One region of the Lysinibacillus sp. fkY74-1 genome, then DNA from elsewhere that is predicted to be linked to it. Evidence: riboswitches for the same ligand, from Rfam matches in the RefSeq annotation. Region 1 holds a riboswitch; each other region holds the start of a gene.

The links. Region 1 has a riboswitch for lysine ahead of ACE1MS_RS01190 (amino acid permease). Riboswitches for the same ligand answer to the same signal wherever they lie in the genome.
Region 2: another riboswitch for lysine. It lies ahead of ACE1MS_RS16425 (aspartate kinase); the one in region 1 lies ahead of ACE1MS_RS01190 (amino acid permease).
Region 3: another riboswitch for lysine. It lies ahead of ACE1MS_RS10775 (transporter substrate-binding domain-containing protein); the one in region 1 lies ahead of ACE1MS_RS01190 (amino acid permease).

Annotation. Positions count from the first base shown of each region.
Region 1 covers NZ_CP170173.1:233,766-241,364, reverse strand. The annotation lists gene ACE1MS_RS01195 (response regulator transcription factor) at 1-337, opposite strand, end outside; gene ACE1MS_RS01190 (amino acid permease) at 499-1,962, opposite strand; lysine riboswitch at 2,045-2,221, opposite strand; gene ACE1MS_RS01185 (CynX/NimT family MFS transporter) at 2,373-3,605, shown strand; gene ACE1MS_RS01180 (hypothetical protein) at 3,664-4,185, opposite strand; gene ACE1MS_RS01175 (nitric oxide synthase oxygenase) at 4,251-5,297, opposite strand; tRNA gene ACE1MS_RS01170 (tRNA-Glu) at 5,587-5,658, opposite strand; tRNA gene ACE1MS_RS01165 (tRNA-Asn) at 5,660-5,736, opposite strand; tRNA gene ACE1MS_RS01160 (tRNA-Ile) at 5,744-5,817, opposite strand; tRNA gene ACE1MS_RS01155 (tRNA-Gly) at 5,822-5,895, opposite strand; tRNA gene ACE1MS_RS01150 (tRNA-Phe) at 5,902-5,977, opposite strand; tRNA gene ACE1MS_RS01145 (tRNA-Ser) at 5,982-6,074, opposite strand; tRNA gene ACE1MS_RS01140 (tRNA-Ala) at 6,088-6,163, opposite strand; tRNA gene ACE1MS_RS01135 (tRNA-Pro) at 6,173-6,249, opposite strand; tRNA gene ACE1MS_RS01130 (tRNA-Arg) at 6,265-6,341, opposite strand; tRNA gene ACE1MS_RS01125 (tRNA-Lys) at 6,360-6,432, opposite strand; tRNA gene ACE1MS_RS01120 (tRNA-Gln) at 6,446-6,520, opposite strand; tRNA gene ACE1MS_RS01115 (tRNA-His) at 6,530-6,605, opposite strand; tRNA gene ACE1MS_RS01110 (tRNA-Trp) at 6,649-6,722, opposite strand; tRNA gene ACE1MS_RS01105 (tRNA-Tyr) at 6,727-6,810, opposite strand; tRNA gene ACE1MS_RS01100 (tRNA-Thr) at 6,818-6,893, opposite strand; tRNA gene ACE1MS_RS01095 (tRNA-Asp) at 6,904-6,979, opposite strand; tRNA gene ACE1MS_RS01090 (tRNA-Val) at 6,984-7,059, opposite strand; rRNA gene rrf (5S ribosomal RNA) at 7,071-7,186, opposite strand; rRNA gene ACE1MS_RS01080 (23S ribosomal RNA) at 7,252-7,599, opposite strand, start outside.
Region 2 covers NZ_CP170173.1:3,335,375-3,342,973, forward strand. The annotation lists gene sdhB (succinate dehydrogenase iron-sulfur subunit) at 1-726, opposite strand, end outside; gene sdhA (succinate dehydrogenase flavoprotein subunit) at 732-2,486, opposite strand; gene ACE1MS_RS16415 (succinate dehydrogenase cytochrome b558 subunit) at 2,554-3,162, opposite strand; gene ACE1MS_RS16420 (YslB family protein) at 3,435-3,869, shown strand; gene ACE1MS_RS16425 (aspartate kinase) at 3,960-5,186, opposite strand; lysine riboswitch at 5,318-5,496, opposite strand; gene uvrC (excinuclease ABC subunit UvrC) at 5,592-7,382, opposite strand; gene trxA (thioredoxin) at 7,501-7,599, opposite strand, start outside.
Region 3 covers NZ_CP170173.1:2,216,531-2,224,129, forward strand. The annotation lists gene odhB (2-oxoglutarate dehydrogenase complex dihydrolipoyllysine-residue succinyltransferase) at 1-683, shown strand, start outside; lysine riboswitch at 981-1,167, shown strand; gene ACE1MS_RS10775 (transporter substrate-binding domain-containing protein) at 1,286-2,143, shown strand; gene ACE1MS_RS10780 (amino acid ABC transporter permease) at 2,313-3,038, shown strand; gene ACE1MS_RS10785 (amino acid ABC transporter ATP-binding protein) at 3,051-3,785, shown strand; gene ACE1MS_RS10790 (DUF6501 family protein) at 4,057-4,254, shown strand; gene ACE1MS_RS10795 (toxic anion resistance protein) at 4,301-5,374, opposite strand; gene ACE1MS_RS10800 (5-bromo-4-chloroindolyl phosphate hydrolysis family protein) at 5,371-6,021, opposite strand; gene ACE1MS_RS10805 (acylphosphatase) at 6,744-7,025, opposite strand; gene ACE1MS_RS10810 (methyl-accepting chemotaxis protein) at 7,068-7,599, opposite strand, start outside.

The DNA.
Region 1 (7,599 bases):
CGCGAGCAGAGAATTCCAGCATAGAAAATGGCTTAGCAATATAATCATCTGCCCCTAATCCCAACCCAAGCGCTTTATCTACATCACTATCCTTTGCAGACATAATGATGATTGGAAGTGCTGCCTGTTCTCGAATTACTTTTAAAACCTCTAATCCATTAAGCTTAGGAATCATAATATCTAGTATAACTAAATCAAAAGTTTGATTTAAACAATATTGTAATGCCTCTTCTCCATTATTTGCAGTGGTGACATCGAAGCCTTCCAATAATAAAAAATTCGCTACCATATCGCGAATAGCCTCATCATCTTCCACTAGTAAAATATGTTTTTGCATTTCCATGCACCTCTCCCTACCAGAAAGTCAAAAATCACACTTCCATATCTATAGTATATTACCATATATATGATATTGGTTTAGTAATAATTTTAAAGGTCTATATATAAAAAAGCTGTCCCATCAACCATCATACAACGGTTTATAGAACAGCTTTTCGTTTAATTTTCTACTTTTAAATCACAATCTTTAAGAGGAAGCATTTTTGTTTTATGTTTAATTTTGTACCCCAGCCATAGCAATAGGAACAGGGGAATACCGATATAAGAAACAAGGATACCATACCAATCGATTGTATCACCGATAAACGCTGTGTAATTCTGTCCAATTACAACAATCATACAAATCGTAAAGGCGAATAGTGGACCGAATGGGTATAGCTTTGCTTTATACGGTAATAGCTTTGGATCTAAGCCCTGAGCTTCGAAGGCACGACGGAAACGATAATGACTAAATGCAATACCTAGCCAAGCAATAAAACCTGACATCCCAGAGGCATTTAAAAGCCAAATATAAACGACCCCATCACCAAAGAATGACGCTAAAAACGCTACACAGCCTACAGCTAATGTTGCGATTAGTGCATAAATTGGAATGCCTCGACGACTTAACTTTGCAAAGAATTTAGGAGCATGACCATCCACTGCTAATTGCCATAGCATACGTGAAGATGCATACAATCCAGAATTACCTGCTGATAGCATAGCCGTTAAAATAATGGCATTCATTAAGGAAGCAGCAAAAGCAATACCTAAGCGATCAAAAACGAGTGTAAATGGGGATACAGCGATATCTTCCGATAATAAGCGCTCATCTGTAAATGGAATCAACATCCCGATAGCAGCAATGGCTAAAATATAAAATAAAATAATTCGCCAAAACACAGATTTTACTGCCTTCGGTATATTTTTTCCTGGATCATCTGTTTCACCTGCAGTAATCCCAAGTAGCTCTGTTCCTTGGAATGAAAATCCTGCCGCAAGGAAAATACCAAATGTTGCAAGGAAGCCTCCATGGAATGGCCCATCACTAATAAAGAAATTTGTAAAACCTACAGGTGCTTGTCCACCCAAAATACCAAAAATCATTAATAAGCTAATAATAATAAATACAATGACCGTAGCCACTTTAATCATCGCAAACCAATATTCACTTTCCCCATAGCTCTTTACAGACAATAAATTAAATGTCAGTACAATCACAATAAATAATACTGTCCAAAGTGCTGATGAGCTATTTGGGAACCAATATTTCATAATTAATGATACTGCCGCAATCTCTGCCGCAATCGTAATTGCCCAGTTATACCAGTAGTTCCAGCCCAGTGCAAAACCTAAAGCGGGATCTACAAATTTTGTCGCATACGTACTAAAAGATCCTGAGGACGGCATATAGGCAGCCATTTCACCTAAACTTGTCATTAAAAAATATACCATAATACCGATTAAGGCATAGGCAAGCAATGCGCCTCCCGGACCGGCTTGTGCAATAGCACCACCACTAGCCAAAAATAGCCCCGTACCAATTGTACCGCCTAAAGAAATCATTGTGATATGACGGCTTTTTAATTCTTTTTTCAGCTTCGGTGCTTTATGGCCGAGCTGATTGATTTTTATTTCACTCACGATATAGCTTCCTTCCTATTTATGAGGCAAAAAAATGCCATCACATGAACAATGTGATGGCTAAGTTAATCCTCAGTTTTTCCTAAATGATAGCTCAACACGTTGTACAAACGTGACAGTTCTGTTCCTTTCGGAGACAGCCCCAGCATGAGGTTTTCAAGTCCCCTCACACTTCGGCAATATTTCCTTTCAGCTAATCTCTTCAATGCTTGTCATTTCAATTAGCTTACTTATAAATATCGCGACCTCTACCTCAATACAAACATGAGGCATATAATTATTAAATTTATGATGTTTACTATATTAACATAAGACCTAAGACATTTCAATATAACTATAAAAGTTCTGTATTTTGTGAATTTTCCACTATTTTTAATAGTGTGATAAAGTGTTATAGTAGTTCAATTAGAATGGTTATAACAGGGGGAATTATTTTGACTTTAAATGATCATTCCTCCAGCTTCCCAAGTAGAAAAATTAGCTGGAAGGGAACAACTTTATTATTAGTTTTTGGCGTAATATTTATAGCATCTACATTACGCATGCCACTAACTGTTGTGGGTCCAATTGTATCCTTTATACGCGACGACCTTGGTATTTCCAATGTTCTAGCTGGGTTTCTTACAACTATACCATTGCTTGCTTTTGCCATCATATCACCGTTCGCACCAGTTGTAGCACGAAAACTTGGGCTTGAGCTAACCTTATTTTTATCCACTATTTTATTGGCCTTAGGTATTGTACTACGCTCCCTCGGTACAACAGGGTTACTTGTATTTGGTACAGTGCTCATTGGCGTAGCAATATCATTTGGAAATGTGTTGATTCCAGGATTATTAAAATTAAAATTTCCTTATCATGTAGGATTATTGATGGCATTTTTCACTATGTCGATGAACTTAACAGCGGGGCTTGGAGCTGGTATTAGTTATCCAATAGCTAATTCTTCACTAGGTTGGCAAGGGGCATTGGCTGTGGCGCTTATATTAGTCGTATTAACCATTTTAATCTGGATACCTCAATTGAAATTAAATAAGCCAAAACCAGCTACTACCTCCAAAAAAACAGGTAAACCTCTTTGGAAATCACCTGTTACATGGGCAGTAACAGGTGCAATGGGGTTACAATCTTTATTATTTTATACAACAGCAGCTTGGATTCCTGAAATTTATATTGCGCAGGGATTGGCTCCTGATAAAGCTGGTTGGATGTTTTCTATTATGCAATTTTCACAAGTTCCCATGGCATTGGTTGTCCCTATTATTGCCGGTAAAATGACTTCACAGAGACCACTTGTCCTCATGTTTACATCGTTCTATTTAGTAGGATTTGTCGGCGTTGTGATGGAGTGGACAACTATGGGGATATTATGGATGATTCTTCTAGGTTTAGCAGGTGGGGCTTCATTCGCATTAGCAATGATGTTCTTCACACTCCGTACGCGTACAGCATTTGAAGCCGCTGATCTATCAGGATTTGCACAATCATTAGGCTATTTATTCGCTGCCATTGGTCCAATTCTTTTCGGATACCTCCATGATCTGTTTGGTGGTTGGAATATTGCAGGTTGGCTCTTTGTTGTTGTAGCTATGACACTCTTCTTATGCTCCATGCGAGCATCTAAAGATGAATATGTCCATTAGATTTAAGCAGATGGGGAAGCTAAACCATCTGCTTTTTGTCTATATCAATTCCTTTTTTCTAATGTTTTAGTAAGGCTAGTAGTTCCGAAAGTTCCTCTGTTGCGCTCTTGATATATGCCTTAATAGTAGTAAAAACAGGGATCGCCTCTTGAAGGAGTAAAAAACTAAAATAATAATAGCCTAAAAAAGCTTCTGGCTCATAACCTCTAGGCGGATCTCCCTCCCACTCCAGCTCATCATCATCTTCATTTTCTATCCATAAATATTTCGTATCCAATAGCTCCTGCATCGTTGAAACGTTATGTGTTGAATCTTGATAATCCTCAGTTATTGCATGAGCCACAGCTAAATAAAGCTTTATTTCTGCTAAGGAGACTTCCTCTACATTTTTACTTGAGAGCTTTTTTAAAAGAATAAGTAAAACCCATGGCGTCACCTGCCAAAGTGTTCCTTGATGTTCGATTAATTCTGTCAGCTCTTGATATTGTTCTTGTTCAATTAAACGAGGAATGTCTGTTCCTCTGCCATAAGGTGTCGTCAATTGTTGCCAAGGGATATTCGAAATATTTTGGTTCAACATCTTGAATTGCCCCTCCCCCAAAACGGTACTTAGAAGCTGTTGGTTTTAAAACAACTCCTTTCAAGTTAATAACATGGTTTTTGATAAAAATAATTGGGCGTATGATAAGTATTTATATAAGGTTTATGGAATATATGAGTGGTCGCAGGGGAAAGTGGTGGGATTAACCATGTCCAGTTACCCGTAATTTCTCGCCCTGCCGATTTCTCAGCTTCCTCAAATAATTTAAACTGCTGAGCAGCAGTATGATGATCTACAATGCTCACACCGTCCTCTTTAAAAGAATGAAGAACAGCAATATTGAGCTCCACTAATGCACGATCACGCCATAGAGAGGCTTGTTTAGTAGTATCCAAATTAAATATGTCCGCAATAGCTGGCAGCATATTATAGCGGTCATGATCGGCTAAATTGCGTGCACCAATTTCAGTTCCCATATACCAGCCATTAAATGGAGCCGCTTGAAAATCAATGCCAGCCATTTGAAAACGCATACTCGAAATAATAGGAACAGCATACCATTTTAACTCTAATTCCTCCACAGCTTCCGATTCTGGATGACGTATTGGAACCTCTAAAATATACTCTGTAGGAATTGTAAATAGCTGTGGAGCATGTCCATCTACCTGTATGACTAGTGGTAACACATCAAAGGGTGTACGCTCGCCTTTCCAGCCCATCGATTCACATACTTTTGTAAAAGTGATAGAATGTGCATCCCCAATGATGCCTTCTTCTGTTTCATAGCCTGCGTAACGAATTAGCTGATGATTCCAAATCCGTACTCTATCATTTGCAAACACTGTTATAGTTGGACGGATTTTCCCCTGATTTGTGGCATACTCTATATGCTCTAGTAACTTTTGAAAAATGCTCTGTTCATCTAAAACTTCTCTTGCATCTACTACATGCAACGATTGCCAAAACAACCGTCCAATACATTTATTGCTATTACGCCATGCAGCCCGTGCACCAAAAACTAGCTCTTCTGTTGTAGGCTTATATTCCCCTGCTCTTTTAATCTGTTGTAATCTATGTTCTAACCAAAGTTCGGATTCATTTTGTTCTTGCTGGTATTGATTTAAAAAACATTGTATCTCCTGTATATTCATATTGATTCCTCCACTTATCCCCATATTAGAGGAACAAGGCAATAAGCACCATGAAAATAGCTAGTGAAAAAACATACATATTTCATATATGAAATAGTTTGTTCAAATTTAACATGAAACAATGTTCCTGTAGTGATTGAAATGGAATTGTAACGCTTCCTAGAAAGAGAGGGATTATTAGAAGGAAAGGATTTAGACCTAACATTAAAAAGCAACTAAACGTAGCTTTGATGTCTGTTATGAAGAATATAAAAAAAGCATGTAACACACAACTGTGCTACATGCTTGATGACCCGTACGGGATTCGAACCCGTGTTACCGCCGTGAAAGGGCGGTGTCTTAACCACTTGACCAACGGGCCGTGGCTCCGAAGGCAGGACTCGAACCTGCGACAACCTGATTAACAGTCAGGTGCTACTACCAACTGAGCTACTTCGGAATAATGATGGGCCTAAATGGACTCGAACCATCGACCTCACGCTTATCAGGCGTGCGCTCTAACCAGCTGAGCTATAGGCCCATTTTGGAGCGGGTGATGAGAATCGAACTCACGACATCAGCTTGGAAGGCTGAGGTTTTACCATTAAACTACACCCGCAAATAATGGTGGGTCAGGACGGAATCGAACCGCCGACACTTAGAGCTTCAATCTAATGCTCTACCAACTGAGCTACTGACCCGAAATGGAGGAGGTAGAGGGATTCGAACCCCCGCGCGGTGTTACCCGCCTGTCGGTTTTCAAGACCGATCCCTTCAGCCAGACTTGGGTATACCTCCAAAAATATTAAAATGGTGGAGCCTAGCGGGATCGAACCGCTGACCTCCTGCGTGCAAGGCAGGCGCTCTCCCAGCTGAGCTAAGGCCCCATTTATAAATGGTCGGAATGACAGGATTCGAACCTACGACCCCTTGGTCCCAAACCAAGTGCTCTACCAAGCTGAGCTACATTCCGATAACATGAATAAATTGGCGCGCCCGACAGGAGTCGAACCCATAACCTTCTGATCCGTAGTCAGACGCTCTATCCAATTGAGCTACGGGCGCAAAAATAATAAATACTGATGAGCCATGAAGGACTCGAACCTTCGACCCTCTGATTAAAAGTCAGATGCTCTACCAACTGAGCTAATGGCTCGTAAAAGAAAAAATGGCTGGGGTACTAGGATTCGAACCTAGGCATGACGGAATCAAAATCCGTTGCCTTACCGCTTGGCTATACCCCAATTTTAAAATGGGGCGACTGATGGGAATCGAACCCACGAATGTCGGAACCACAATCCGATGCGTTAACCACTTCGCCACAACCGCCACTATATAATAACAGCCATATATGAACGAGTACCTCAATACCTGGCAGGGGCAGTAGGAATCGAACCCACACCAAAGGTTTTGGAGACCTCTATTCTACCGTTGAACTATGCCCCTAAAATGGTGGAGGGGGACGGATTCGAACCGCCGAACCCTAAGGAGCGGATTTACAGTCCGCCGCGTTTAGCCACTTCGCTACCCCTCCAAGGGAATGGTGCCGGCGATAGGAGTCGAACCCACGACCTACTGATTACAAGTCAGTTGCTCTACCAACTGAGCTACACCGGCAATAAAAAAATGGCGGTCCCGACCGGGATCGAACCGGCGATCTCCTGCGTGACAGGCAGGCATGTTAACCGCTACACCACGGGACCAAAATGGTGGAGGATGACGGGCTCGAACCGCCGACCCCCTGCTTGTAAGGCAGGTGCTCTCCCAACTGAGCTAATCCTCCATAAAAAATAAGCGAAGCGACGTCCTACTCTCACAGGGGGAAGCCCCCAACTACCATCGGCGCTAAAGAGCTTAACTTCCGTGTTCGGTATGGGAACGGGTGTGACCTCTTTGCCATCATCACTTCACTTATTCAATTGAAAGCTTGTTCTTTCAAAACTGGATAAACGGTTCATTGAATGCTTCAAACTTTTTGGTTAAGTCCTCGATCGATTAGTATTCGTCAGCTCCATGTGTCACCACACTTCCACCTCGAACCTATCTACCTCATCGTCTTTGAGGGATCTTACTTACTTGCGTAATGGGAAATCTCATCTTGAGGGGGGCTTCATGCTTAGATGCTTTCAGCACTTATCCCGTCCACACATAGCTACCCAGCGATGCCTTTGGCAAGACAACTGGTACACCAGCGGTGTGTCCATCCCGGTCCTCTCGTACTAAGGACAGCTCCTCTCAAATTTCCTACGCCCACGACGGATAGGGACCGAACTGTCTCACGACGTTCTGAACCCAGCTCGCGTACCGCTTTAATGGGCGAACA
Region 2 (7,599 bases), 1.5 Mb from region 1:
AGCACGGTTTAATGAAGCGATTGATGTTGTTAAAGGAATACCTTTTGGACATGCAGCAACACAGTTTTGAGAGTTACCACAGTTCGCTAGGCCACCATCGCCCATAATAGCATTTAAACGTTCGTCTTTAATCATTGCACCAGTTGGGTGAGTGTTGAAAAGACGTACTTGTGATAATGGAGCTGGCCCGATGAATGAAGCTTTTTCAGACACGTTTGGACATGCTTCCATACATACACCACAAGTCATACATTTAGATAATTCATAAGCCCATTGACGTTTACCTTCTGGCATACGAGGACCTTCACCTAAATCATACGTACCATCGATTGGTACCCATGCTTTCACTTTTTTAAGCGCGTTAAACATACGTTCACGGTCAACCTGTAAGTCACGAATAACAGGGAATGTTTTCATTGGCTCCAATTTAATAGGCTCAGTCAATTGGTCAACAAGTGTTGAACATGATTGACGTGGACGGCCATTAATAACCATTGAACATGCACCACAAACTTCTTCTAAACAGTTCATATCCCATGAAACTGGTGATGTATTTTCACCATTTTCAGTAACAGGATTTTTTTGAATTTCCATTAAAATAGAAATTACGTTCATACCATGACGGTAAGGCACTTGGAATTTTTGCCAGTAGCTATTGCCGCCCTGTGTATCTTGACGTAAGATTTCTACTTTAACCATTCTTCCAGTATTAGCTGCGATTTGCATAACTTTTAGTCTCCTTTCGCAGAGTAGTCGCGTTTACGTGGTGGGATTAAAGAAACGTCGACTTCTTGGTACGTGATGATTGGATTACCAGTAGTTGGGTCAAACTTCGCCATTGTTGTTTTCAAGAATTGCTCGTCATCACGATTAGGGAAATCAGGTTTATAGTGCGCACCACGAGATTCATTACGTAATAATGCGCCTTTTGTCATTACTTTCGCAAGCACTAACATATTTTTAAGCTGACGTGTAAAGTGTGCGCCTTGATTACTCCATTTTTGCGTATCGTTAATGTTGATGTTGTTCCAACGCTCAGTAAGGTCATCAAGTTTTTTCAATGTATCTTCAAGCTGATCATTGTAACGTACTACAGTCATTGTAGCAGTCATCATTTCACCAAGCTCTTTATGCAGTAAGTAAGCGTTTTCTGTGCCTTCCATTTTCATGATAGCATCCCATTTCGCTTGTTCTTCTGTTACGCGAGCATCGTAAATCTCTTGTGGAATATCTTCTGCATGCTTTTTAAGATGTTTTACATAATCTACTGCGTTTGGTCCTGCAACCATACCGCCATAGATAGCAGATAATAATGAGTTCGCACCAAGACGGTTGGCACCGTGTTGAGAGTAATCACACTCACCTGCTGCAAATAGACCAGGAATTTCAGTCATTTGGTTGTAGTCAACCCATAATCCACCCATTGAATAGTGAACTGCTGGGAAAATCTTCATAGGTAATTTACGTGGGTCATCTCCTACGAATTTTTCGTAGATTTCAATGATACCACCAAGTTTAACGTCTAACTCATGTGGATCTTTATGTGAAAGATCTAGGTATACCATGTTTTCGCCATTGATACCAAGTTTTTGGTTTACACAAACGTCGAAAATTTCACGTGTTGCAATATCACGTGGTACTAAGTTACCATAAGCTGGGTATTTCTCTTCTAAGAAGTACCAAGGTTTACCGTCTTTATAAGTCCAAATACGACCACCTTCACCACGAGCTGATTCTGACATTAGACGGTTTTTGTCATCTCCAGGAATCGCTGTTGGGTGAATTTGGATGAACTCACCATTCGCATATGAAGCACCTTGTTGGTAAACGATAGAAGCAGCAGAACCTGTGTTAATAACAGAGTTTGTTGTTTTACCGAAAATAATACCAGGGCCACCAGTCGCCATAATAACAGCGTCTGCACGGAATGATTTAATTTCTTCTGTACGCATATCTTGCGCTACGATACCACGGCACACGCCGTCTTCATCGATAATAACACCAAGGAATTCCCAGTGCTCATATTTATTTACTAAACCAGCTACTTCATGAGAACGAACTTGCTCATCAAGCGCATATAGTAATTGTTGACCAGTTGTTGCACCAGAGAAAGCTGTACGGTGCATTAAAGTACCACCAAAACGACGGAAATCTAATAATCCTTCTGGTGTACGGTTGAACATAACACCCATACGGTCCATTAAATGGATAATCCCAGGGGCTGCATCACACATACCCTTAACTGGTGGTTGGTTCGCTAAAAAGTCACCACCATATACTGTATCATCAAAGTGGATCCATGGAGAATCCCCTTCACCTTTAGTATTTACCGCACCATTAATTCCGCCCTGCGCACAAACAGAGTGTGAGCGTTTTACAGGAACTAATGAGAATAAATCAACTTCAGTACCAACTTCAGCTGCTTTAATCGTTGCCATCAGACCGGCAAGACCACCGCCGACAACAATTATTTTGCTTTTCGCCATGATTATTTCTCACTCCTCTTAAAAAATTGCATTGATTGCATTTGCTCTATCGTAGCTTTCTATGGAATTATACAAAAGCTAAAATAGCAGCAATACCAACTACACTTAGAATTACGAAAATGATGTTTGTTACGTAAGTAGCAATCTTTTGAGCCTGTGGAGATTGTGTAATACCCCAGCTTACTAGGAATGCCCATAAACCGTTAGATAAGTGGAAAGTTGCTGATAAAATACCAACAATGTAGAATCCAAGCATGAATGGATTAGCAACGATATTCGCCATCATGTCGTAATCAACGTGTGTGCCAAGTGCTTTTTGAATACGAGTTTGGAAAATATGCCATGCAATGAAAATCACTAGGAATACACCTGTGAAACGTTGTAATGAGAACATCCAGTTACGGTATGTGCTGAAACGTCCTGTGTTTGGTGTAGCAGTGAATGCAATGAACACTCCATAAAATGCATGGAACATCAATGGAATATAGATGACAATCCATTCAACTAGGATAAGGAATGGAATCTTCTCCATTACTGCGGTAGCATCGTTATAACTATCTGCCCCGCCTGTTGCTGTAAAGTTAATGAACAGGTGCATCGTTAAAAACAGACCTACTGGAATGATCCCAAGTAGAGAATGTAAGCGACGCCATAAAAACTCTCGATCTTTCGACAAGACTGTTACCCCCCTTAGTACTTAAAATAGCACAACAAAAGAAGTCATCATTTTGTAAATGATACTTCATTGACTGTGTATTTCATCATGGTACAATATTATGACATGTTTATTGTACTCTCAAGAGCTACGAGCGTCAAGGCAACTCGAAGTTTTTCATAGAGCTTATTAAAGAACTAATCTAGTGCATAATGCGTCGTTTTTTCTCGAAAAATCTACCATTACTTTATTAACGTTAAATTTTAAGAAAATTCTAAGAAAGAAGGATAACAATGTTAAACACTCCATCTCCTACAATCTCTTCCTTTGGTTATGAGATCATTCGCGATCATATTCTATCTTCTATACTCGGTAAACATGAGAATGATGTCCTTTATTGGGCAGGCAAAGAGCTTGCGCGTAAGTTTCCATGTAAAAGTCAAGACGAACTTATCGCATTTTTCGCAGATGCCTGTTGGGGTACATTAGAGCTCATGAAAGAATCGAAAGACGGACGCATTTTCCAGTTGACAAACGACCCTGAAATATTACAAATCAAACAACGTAGCTTTAGACTTGAGGCAGGATTTATAGCTGAACAAATTCAGCTAGCTAAAGGCTATTTAACAGAATGCTATGATGAAAAACGTGAAAAGCAACATTACGTTATGTTTACAGTCAAATGGGACGTAAAGGAACGGATCATGCATACGATCCCAACAGAGTAACAAAAAAGGATTGTCTCCCCAATCAATAAACGGGATGACAATCCTTCCTTTTATTTCGGACAATGACAGAAAATGCTGTTTCTTCTATTATTATATGTAAAGAGCCTGCTCTAAATTAAATTCATCATGTAATGCATTTGCCGCACGAATCATTTCATCCTGCGGAACTACAACAGACACTTTAATTTCCGAGGTGCTGACCATCTTCACAGGGATATTTTCACGACGTAACCGGTCGAACATACGGGCAGCGACACCTGGATTAGAAACCATACCAGAGCCAACAATAGAAACTTTTGCTAATCCAATTTCGAAATCAGCAAAGCTAAAGCCAAGCGATACTTTACTGTCCTCTAAAACACGTAATGCTTCCGCAAATTCTTCTTTCAAAATTGAAAAGGACACAGTTGGTTTTAATCCATCAATAATGGCTTGAACAATAATATCCACGTTGATGCGATTTTCAGCAAGAGTTGAAAATATATCCGCTAATGAAGCACCCGAATATGCATCATAGCCAATTGTTAAACGAATAACATCTGATTCAAAGGCAACACCACGAACTATTAAATTTTTCTCCATCTCTACTTCCTCCTTCAATAAAGTACCTACTGACTCCACTAAACTAGAGCGTATGATAACTGGTATTTGAAACTTTTTAGCTAACTCAACTGCACGTGGATGTATGACCTGTGATCCTAAATGAGCTATCTCTAACATTTCATCATAGGAAATTTCCTGTAGTTTTTGTGCCTGTACAACAAAGCGTGGATCTGCTGTATACACACCGTCAACATTCGTGTATATGTCTGTCCGCTCGGCATCTAATGCAACAGCAAGTGCGACGGCTGTCGTTTCGGTCCCACCTTTCCCAAGCGTTGTTATATTGTGGTCATTGTCAATGCCTTGATCTCCAGCAATAACGACGATTTGTCCTTGCATTAAATGTTCTTCGATACGACTAACATCGATATGATCTATCCGTGCATGACTATACATATGATCCGTGTAAATACCAGCCTGCCAGCCTGTTAATGACACCGCATTATAGCCAGCTTCTTGTAACGCAATGGCAAAGACTGAGCTTGATAGCTGAGAGCATGAAGACACAACTGCGTCTAATTCACGTTTTGACACATCATCTGTGAAATGAAGTACGCTCATTTTCACGTCTTGTATCGTTTGTCTCATTGCAGCTACTACTACTACCACATCGAAACCTCTATCTTTTTCAGCAATCGCTTTTCGTACAGCCTCTTGAATTTGTTCGGGTGATGCTAATGCAGCCCCTCCAAATTTCATCACTATTCTAGACATTTCTTTTGTTCTCCTTTCCAGTCTGGTAATTCACCTAATATAAGGTGTAAAACAGCCTCTAGAAAACTAAAAGGCAGCCTTCACAAAACGTGAAAGCTGCCTCTAACATGTACAATAAATGAAACTTGCGCATGTGTGATAGCTCTCCGAAACTTGTAGAATCGACAGTCTTACATTTCTTAAATGCAAAACCAGTACAACAGTGGAAACAACATTACTGTACTTCGGCAAGCTCCCCTTTCACGCAATGTCTTAGGATTTGTTCATCCTCTATTGCGCTACTTTTGAATCTTGCACCTCTATCATCACCTTAAAAGTGAATGTATTAAATTTATGTTCGCCCTCATTAAAACAAGTGGGCTGTTAACATTGGACAACAATGTTATTTATAACCTTAGCATATGTCTATTCCTTTGACAATGACTCCTGCTGAAAATAGGCATAAATATGACTTGCTAAATTAGCTGGCATCCCGGCTTCCTGTAAAGCCAGCTCACTAGCCTCACGTATTTTCTTAACGGACCCAAAGTGTTTAAGTAGCTGCTGTTTTCGTTTTGGACCGACACCCTCAATTTGATCCAGCACAGATTGGATAGCATGCTTTTCATGCTGTTGACGTAAAAAGGTAATCGCAAAACGGTGGACTTCATCTTGAATTCGTTGTAATAAATAAAAACCGTCACTTGTACGTTTTAAGGCAATGACCTCGGGCGGATCACCAAACAATAGTTGCGATGTATTATGCTTGTCATCCTTTGCTAAACCAGCAATAGGTATAACAAGTCCTAGCTCATCCTCTAATACTTCTCGTGCTACTTCCATTTGACCTTTACCACCATCTATTAGCACTAAATCTGGTAGTGGAAGACCTTCCTTCAAAACACGAATATAGCGCCGGCGAATGACCTCTTGCATAGCACCATAATCATCATGCTTAGCTGCTGTCCGAGTTTTATATTTGCGATATTCCTTTTTGGCAGGCTTGCCATCAATGAAAACAACCATTGCAGATACTGCGTCCGTTCCATGCATATGACTATTATCAAAAGCTTCAATTCGTAATGGTGTCGTTATACCCATTGCATCGCCTAGTGCCTCACATGCACCAATAGTACGTTCTTCCTGCCGTTCGATAAGCTGGAATTTAGCGGCAACTGCAATTTCAGCATTTTTCGTCGCTAAATCCACCAACTCCTTCTTTTGACCTCTTTTTGGTGTAAGAACTTTAATGCCTAATAATTCCGTTAAAATCGCACCATCAATTGCTTGTGGAATAAAGACTTCTTTTGGCTTAATATGTTCTGGTTTTTCATAAAACCGTCCTACAAAGGTTAGGAACTCTTCCTCTGGATCTTGATAGATGGGGAAAATAGAAACATCCCGTTCGATCAGCTTCCCTTGGCGAACGAAGAAAACCTGTACACACATCCATCCTTTTTCCACAGCATAGCCAAAGACATCGCGGTTGGTCGTATCACTTGATACTATTTTTTGCTTTTGCATAACCGTATCTATATGAGCAATTTGATCACGAAACTCCTTAGCTCGTTCAAACTCCAAGTTTTCAGCAGCCGCAAGCATTTTTACTTCAAGCTCCTTTTTGACTGCCTCAACTCCACCGTTAAGAAACTTCGTCATATCCTCAATCATTTCCTGATAAACGTGACCTTCAATTTCTTTCACACATGGTGCTATACATTGGCCCATATGATAATACAAACAAACTTTTGAAGGTAGTTGCACACATTTTCGTAGTGGATATAAGCGATCCAACAGCTTCTTTGTTTCACTTGCCGCATAGGCATTAGGATACGGTCCAAAATATTTAGCTTTGTCCTTTTTTACTTTACGTGTCGTAATTAGACGAGGATGTTTTTCATTCGTAATTTTTAAATACGGATACGTCTTATCATCGGTCAACATGACATTGTATTTTGGGTCATGCAGTTTAATGAGATTCAGCTCTAAAATAAGTGCTTCTATATTTGATGATGTCACGATATACTCAAAATCTTCTATTTCGCTTACAAGTCTTTGCGTTTTACCTTCATGTGTTCCTGTAAAGTATGAACGGACACGATTTTTCAGTACCTTCGCTTTCCCGACATATATAATGGTCCCCTGTCGATCCTTCATCAAATAGCAGCCAGGCTGATCTGGTAGAATATCCAGTTTACGCTTGATTAAATCGTTCATTACCTACCTGCCTCCTACTTAAAATTCCCCTCAATAAATCATTTTATCTTTCTATAGTATATAACGAAAAAAAGCCGAACACATCAATTGATGGTCCGGCTTTTGTGAACTTCATTCATTACGCATGTTTTGCGATAAATGCTTCTAAAGCTTCTTTTGGTTGGAAGCCTACAGTTTTGTCAACTAATTCTCCATCTTTAAATAATAATAATGATGG
Region 3 (7,599 bases), 2.0 Mb from region 1:
AAAAAATGAGCCGTCGTCGTCAAACAATTGCAAAACGTTTATTAGAAGTTAAACAATCAACAGCAATGTTAACAACATTCAACGAAATTGACATGACAAACATCATGGCACTTCGTAAACGTAAACAAGAAGAGTTTGTGAAAGCAAACGACATCAAACTTGGTTTCATGTCATTCTTCACTAAAGCTGTTGTTGCAGCACTGAAAAAATACCCATACGTAAACGCTCAAATCTCTGGCGATGAAATTCATTTAAATAACTTCTTTGATATCGGTATTGCAGTATCAACTGAAGAAGGTTTAGTAGTACCAGTTGTACGCGATGCGAATAGCAAAAACTTTGCAGAAATCGAAAAAGATATCGCTAACTTAGCGACAAAAGCTCGTGATAAAAAATTAGGCTTAAATGACATGGCTGGTGGATCATTCACAATCACAAATGGTGGTGTATTCGGTTCATTAATGTCAACACCAATTATGAACGGTACGCAAGCTGGTATTTTAGGTATGCACTCCATTGTAAACCGTCCGGTTGCAGTAAATGGTGAAGTTCAAATCCGTCCAATGATGTATGTAGCACTTTCTTACGATCACCGTATCATCGATGGAAAAGATTCTGTAGGATTCTTAAAAACAGTTAAAGAGTTAATCGAAAATCCTGAAGATTTATTATTAAATTCATAATTCCTTTAAACCCTGCAAACTTTGCAGGGTTTTTTCTTGGCTTCTGTATCACTAAAGTCATTAGTAATTTTGATAATCCAAAACTATTTACTTAGTATAAAAAGAATAGGTAGTAAAAATATGTTGTTTTCCAGCAGATATATGGATAAAAATACGTAGATTAATAATGGATAGGGCAAGCATAATACCCTAATATTGTCATTAGTCAGAAAAATGATAAAACTCTCTTGACGTACATACTAGTTTTATAGTAGTATCTAAATATCAATTAAATAAACAAACCTCACTAACAAACATCAGTGAGGTAGAGGCGCGGTATTTATTAGTTCATTGTTGAGTACAAGCAAACAAAGACGCAATGAAGAAGGAAATATCGCCGAAGTATAAAAGGAGCTCGTACTTTTATGCTGGGTCTGCAGTGAATAAGTGCAGGACTGTCCTAGTAAATTCATTTCCAGGTTTACTAGGTTGTGCTATCTCGGAAACATGGAATACTAGTGAGGATTTGGGCAACTGTCATAAAAGGTAAGACCTAAGTTCACAAGACTTAGGTCTTTTTTCGTACAGTTGTCTTATTTTTTTACAGAAAAGGGGAGTTTTTCATGAAAAGAAAATGGTTGTTAGTAATGATCTCTATCATGACGGCAATTGTGCTAGCTGCATGTGGCACTAGTGACAAAAAAGAAAGTAGTTCAGGTGATGCTGGCGCAGATAAAGAAGAAGGCGGCGGTGAATTCCGAATTGGAATGGAGGCGGGCTACCCACCATTCAACTGGACACAGCAAAACGATGCAAATGGAGCAGTAAAAATTGCAGATAACGCAGAGTATGCAGGTGGCTATGATGTACAAATGGCGAAAAAAATCGCTGAAGGTTTAGGCAAAGAATTAGTGATCGTCAAATTGGAATGGGACGGCTTAGTACCAGCGCTACAATCTAATAAAATTGATGCAATCATCGCGGGAATGTCGCCAACAGAAGAACGTAAGAAAACAATTGATTTTACTGAAAACTACTATACTTCTGATTTTGTAATGGTTATTAAAAAAGGTAGTAAATATGAAGGTGTCAAATCAATCCAAGATTTCTCTGGCGCAAAAATTACATCACAACTGAATACTTCCAACTACAATGTGATTGATCAAATTAAAGGTGTCAATAAACAAACAGCAATGGAAAGCTTCCCAGCGATGCGTGTAGCTTTAGAGGCAGGCAAAATTGATGGATATGTAGCCGAACGTCCTGAAGGAATTTCTGCGGCAGCTGCCAACGATAAATTCACATACGTAGCATTTGAAGAAGGCTTTGATACAGATCTTTCAAATACTTCGATTGCTGTAGGCTTACGTAAAGATGATGCTAATCTAGAAAAAATCAATGAAATCCTAAAAGGTATTTCTGAAGATGATCGTCAAGCGATAATGGAAGAAGCTATTTCTCAGCAACCAGCAGCACAATAAAAAAATGGCACGGACTAGTTGCTAGTCCGTGCACTATCATTTCATCATTATTAAAATGAGAACCTCTCTACATAATGATAATGTCCTAGCGAAATAAATCATAGACTAGTAGAAAAAGCTAGGGCACGAAAAAGATAGCAAGCAACATGACATTGTAAGGAGGAACATCATGAGTCTTGAATGGATACTTTCAATTATTGAAAACAACTGGCAAATGTTTTTACGAGGTGCGTATTATACGTTACTGATTTCGACTATAAGTACAATTATTGGTGCATTTATCGGATTTTTCATCGGAATTATGCATACGATTCCAGTTCGTAAAAAAGGTGTGAAATTTTATAGCTTAAAGCTTATTAATTTTATACTCACATGCTATGTTGAATTTTTCCGTGGTACACCAATGATTGTACAGGCTATGGTTGTCTACTATGGATTAGATATCGCATTTGGCATAGACATGCACTTTATTACAGCGGGGATTTTAGTCGTTTCACTTAATACAGGTGCCTATATGGCAGAAATTGTCCGAGGTGGTATCGTATCGATTGATAATGGTCAATATGAGGCAGCATCAGCTATCGGTATGAATCACTTCCAAATCATGCTTCACGTAGTCCTACCACAAGTAGCACGAAACGTACTGCCTGCGACAGGCAACCAATTAATTATGAATATTAAAGATACAGCTGTACTAAACGTTATTGGAGTAACAGAATTATTCTTCCAAACAAAATCAATCTCCGGTAACAACTTCCGTTATTTTGAATCGTTCTTTGTAGCTTGTATTCTTTATTTCATAATGACATTCACTGCATCACGAATCCTTCTCTATGTTGAAAAACGTTTAGATGGACCAGATGCCTATCAAAAAGAACAAAAAGAAGCAATATAGGGGGACGCACAAATGGCAGTCATTAAAATTGAACATTTAAGTAAATCATTTGGACGTAACCAAGTGTTAAAAGATGTTAATTTTCAAGTGGAAAAAGGAGAAGTTGTTTGCTTAATAGGCTCCTCTGGTTCAGGCAAATCCACTTTACTTCGTTGCATTAATTTATTAGAAACACCAAGTGGTGGGCAAATTATTTATCAAGGGGAAGACATCCTAGATGAAAAACACAATATCCAAGAATATCGAACACATTTAGGGATGGTATTCCAGCAATTCAATTTATTTAACAACCACAATGTTTTAAATAATTGTACGGTGGGGCAAATAAAAGTTTTAAAACGCTCGAAGAAGGAAGCAGAGGAAACAGCGCTTAAATATTTGAACATTGTTGGTATGGAACAATATGTAAACGCAAAGCCTCGACAGCTTTCAGGGGGGCAAAAGCAACGCGTAGCCATTGCCAGAGCATTATCCATGAATCCTGAAGTGATGCTTTTTGACGAACCTACATCAGCACTAGACCCTGAGATGGTAGGGGAGGTATTAAAAGTGATGCGTCAATTAGCTGATGCAGGCAATACGATGCTGATTGTAACGCATGAGATGGAGTTTGCCAAAGAGGTAGCAGATCGCGTAGTCTTTATGGATAAAGGTGTAATTGTCGAAGAGGGCCCACCATCACAGGTATTAATAAACCCTCAGCATGATCGGACGAAAGAGTTTTTAAAACGAACATTAAAGCAGTAGGACCTCATCAAAAAAAGTGAGTCCTATAATAGAGACTCACTTACTTTCTGGAATTCCATTCTGCATAAAGGACAAAGCAGATTACGAATGCTATTGCAATAATAAAAAACCATTGTGGTACACCGCCAAAGCTCATCATAACACCTCAAATGTAAAATTATTTTTGGATAGATTAGGTATTGTATTTCTTTTTTCTCCACAAAAGCCTAAAAATATTATAAAATAGGCATTAGACATTAGCTTTATGCTAGTAAAGAGAGGTAGAGAGAATATGTTACATTTAAAATGGAAAGATGCGCCAACATTACGAACAGTGACTTGCAAACATACCAATGCATCAAAATACCTAGTATCAAATGTTTTAACAGTAGGAAAAGAATATGAAGTAAAAAATGAAACAGAAGAGTTCATTTTTATCATTGATAACACTGGCAACGTCGGTGGCTACTATAAAGATTATTTTGCATAAAAAGAAGATAGGGTGGTTCAGATCATTTACTGAGCCACCCTTTTTTTCATGAATCCCTCTGATAGCCTCTTATATCCGTCGTATTTTGCAACTGTTGCTTTTCCTGTTCCGTCGCCGTATGTAAGGCGAACACATCTTTTATAGCTGTTTGTAGCTCATATTGCGTTTCCTTAAATTTCGATACTTGCTGTTCGAATGAAGGTCTTGCAAAACGATCCTGTGTCTGTAATAATCGTTCCTCAAGCTGTGCATAATGATGATCCATATGCATGGATAGCATCATTGCTAGTTGATTTTTCCATAAAGGAATTAATGTGACAATGGAAAACTCAATTTTTTCAGCTAATGTTTGATTCGCTTGCTGTATCATACGAATTTGTGGTGCCGTTTGTAGGGCTACTTGTTGAGAAACCTGTAAATCATAAATACGTTGATCCAGCCTCTCAATTTGTGCAGCGAAATCATTTAGTTGTTGAATGGCAAGAGGCTGTTTATTTGCTTGGACACTTGTTATTTTTGTAGGAAGCTCCACCTCAATGGCCTGCTGCTTTTTCATTTGACCAGCTGCAATCGCAGTAGCTAGTTCCTCGAAAAATCCTCGATTATGTGTATAAAGTGCTTCTAAATTCTCTACATCCCGAATTAGTTGGAGCTGAGCACGTTCCAATTGCACCCCGATACGTTCCACCTGAATACTAATACGCTCAAATTCTGTTAGGGTTTGTTTCACAGTAGGCTCTGTTTTACCACCAAATATTTTTTTGAAAAAGGTTTGTTTTTTTGGCTCTAAAGCTGTCGGGTCTACGCGATCTAAGGTTTGCATTAAGGAGTCTAGCATTTGACCTATTTTGGTCACGTCCTTTTGCTTCACCTGCGCTAACATTCGATCCGCAAACTGGGACAGGGAACGCTGTGAATCCTGTCCTAAAGACAGCAATGATTCAAAATCAGTTAAATCAATTTGGCTGGCATATAGTAAAGCCCGACTTTGCGCAAGAGGCGATAGCGTTTCGTACGTCGCCATCGCCTCATTTTGTGGAGTTGTTTCTAAATAAGATTGTACTAATGGAGAAAGACCAGGAATGGTATTTAATTGAAAAGCATGTTCATCTGCCGTCATTTGTCATCGCCTCGCCAGTCCAATTGTTCTCTACGTCTAAGATTAGAACGATTTGCGAATTCAATCTCCATTTGTAGGTGGTCAATATCATTCGCAAGCGCATCCTTTAAATCAATTTGAATCGTATCATTTAAGTCCGTTAGTGTTTCACGCGTTTTTGATAACGTCAATTGAATTTCTTTATCCTTCACAGGCTGTCTAGAAAGCATTGTATACTTATCCGTTAATTCCACTGCTGAAGGTAAATGTGCATAGAAAAAGGGTTCAACATTGTAAAACTTACGTGGGTCTGTCTTGACAATTTTGACGATGTTTTTTGAAATACGGGTCATCTCCAGTAGTTGTTTAAAAGCAGATACGGAACGTACACGTAAATAGTTTTGACTTAATGTTTGAATTTGCTTATTAGCGGTTGATAATTGTGTTTCAATGTGTTTGAATTCTTCTTTTGTGATACCTGCTATTTGCATGACTTTCTTTTTTTGTCTATGTTTCAGCAACGCTGTACTCGTCGCATATGAACCAGCAAACAGTAAACCACCAAGGAAGAATCCAGGATTTGCTGCAATTGCTGCGATAGAAACAGTTGTTAGCGAAATAACGAAGCTAGCAGTATGTCTAGAAAAAAACTGTCCAATACTAAGCATTGTTTCTTCCTCCTTGCATTTCAATATGTCTATCTTCTTATACGAAATAATCGACATAAAGTTTCAATGAAAAATGAAACCTTACATAAATTTTACTGCGAATCGCAAATTTTCTCAATGATATTACCTAGAATAACTAGGATTAAGTTGTTCAGTATGTATGTCCACTTATTTTTAAGAGATTTGTGAACATCATATCGTATGGATTCGAAATTCTAATGATTAGGTTTATGTGCTGTCTAGCTTGAAATAAACGTGTTGACTTATTTTTCGATCGTGCGGTTCTATTTCCTAGTGTAAGAATTAAGCATGGATGTTACTTTTTTATTCCCTAATACAAAACATCAACAACTGCTTTTAAACGAACCACCAATCTAAGTGCTTATTTTAAAATAGTTTAATAAACCAAAATAGGATAATTATTGTATAATAAAGTCGGTATATATGATAATAGGATTGTGAAAAAAGAAAGCGGTGGAAAAATGAACAATAAAAAAGGAATAATTATTGCTAGCATCATACTCTTATACTGTGTAATTGACGTTATCTATACATTTGTATTATCTGGAAAAATCAATTGGTCTATATTATTTTTAGCCGTATGTATGATTGGTTTAATAGAGGTCGCCATATTCAATAATAAATACCTAAAAAAGAATATAAATCATTAATTATTATAGGGTGCATTTACCTTTAATACCTTGTAAAAAAGAAGAGCCAGACTAAACAATGTCTGACTCCATTCGTACATATCCTTTTAAATCATCATATAACTCTAAAGAAAATGAATTGGAATCGGCTTGGGGACTAACACCCTTTTGGACAAAAAGAAGGAATTCATTCAGCGCTTTTTCAGGTCCTTCTACTTCAACCTCAATTTGCTCGGCAGCATTCAATCTACAATACCCTTTTAGCCCTAATTCAATGGCTTTTTGTTTAATAAAGAATCGGTAGCCTGTCCCATAGACGTCACCAAAAAATTTAATACTTGCTCGTTTGTTCAAGGAAATACCTCCTACCATTAGAGAGGGGATGAGCCTCTCTCTTTATTGCATAACTCGTTCCTTTTCTAAATAGGCAATTAAGTTATTAATATAATATAGAACTTGAGTTGACGCTTCATCTACTTCTTTAAGATGGCTATCAGCTTGTGCGATATTGCCAGCTTTAAAGGCTGTTGCCGCACGCTTCGCTGATTCGTGGACAAGTAAATGATAATTGTCTAAATCATGATAATCCTGTAAATGACCGAAACGCTCCACCGTACGAGAAGCTGTATACCATTTGCCAAGTCGACATTCTCTATGCGAAGAAACATCACTTGGTTCAACATGTTCTAGGCCAAGGAACATGTTATAAATGCGCCATTTCCATAAAATATGATCAGCTTTAGATAGCTGTAAAAGGGCTATGGATGAAAGCTGTACATTATTATTGGCAATAATATCATTACGGAAACGATTGATTTCTTTCCCTAAAAGGTGGATATCACTGGATGTATTATGACTATAATCTCGAATATCTTCCTGCAAGCTAGAAATTTCAATCATTCTAGAGGAGACTTCATCGATGGCTGCC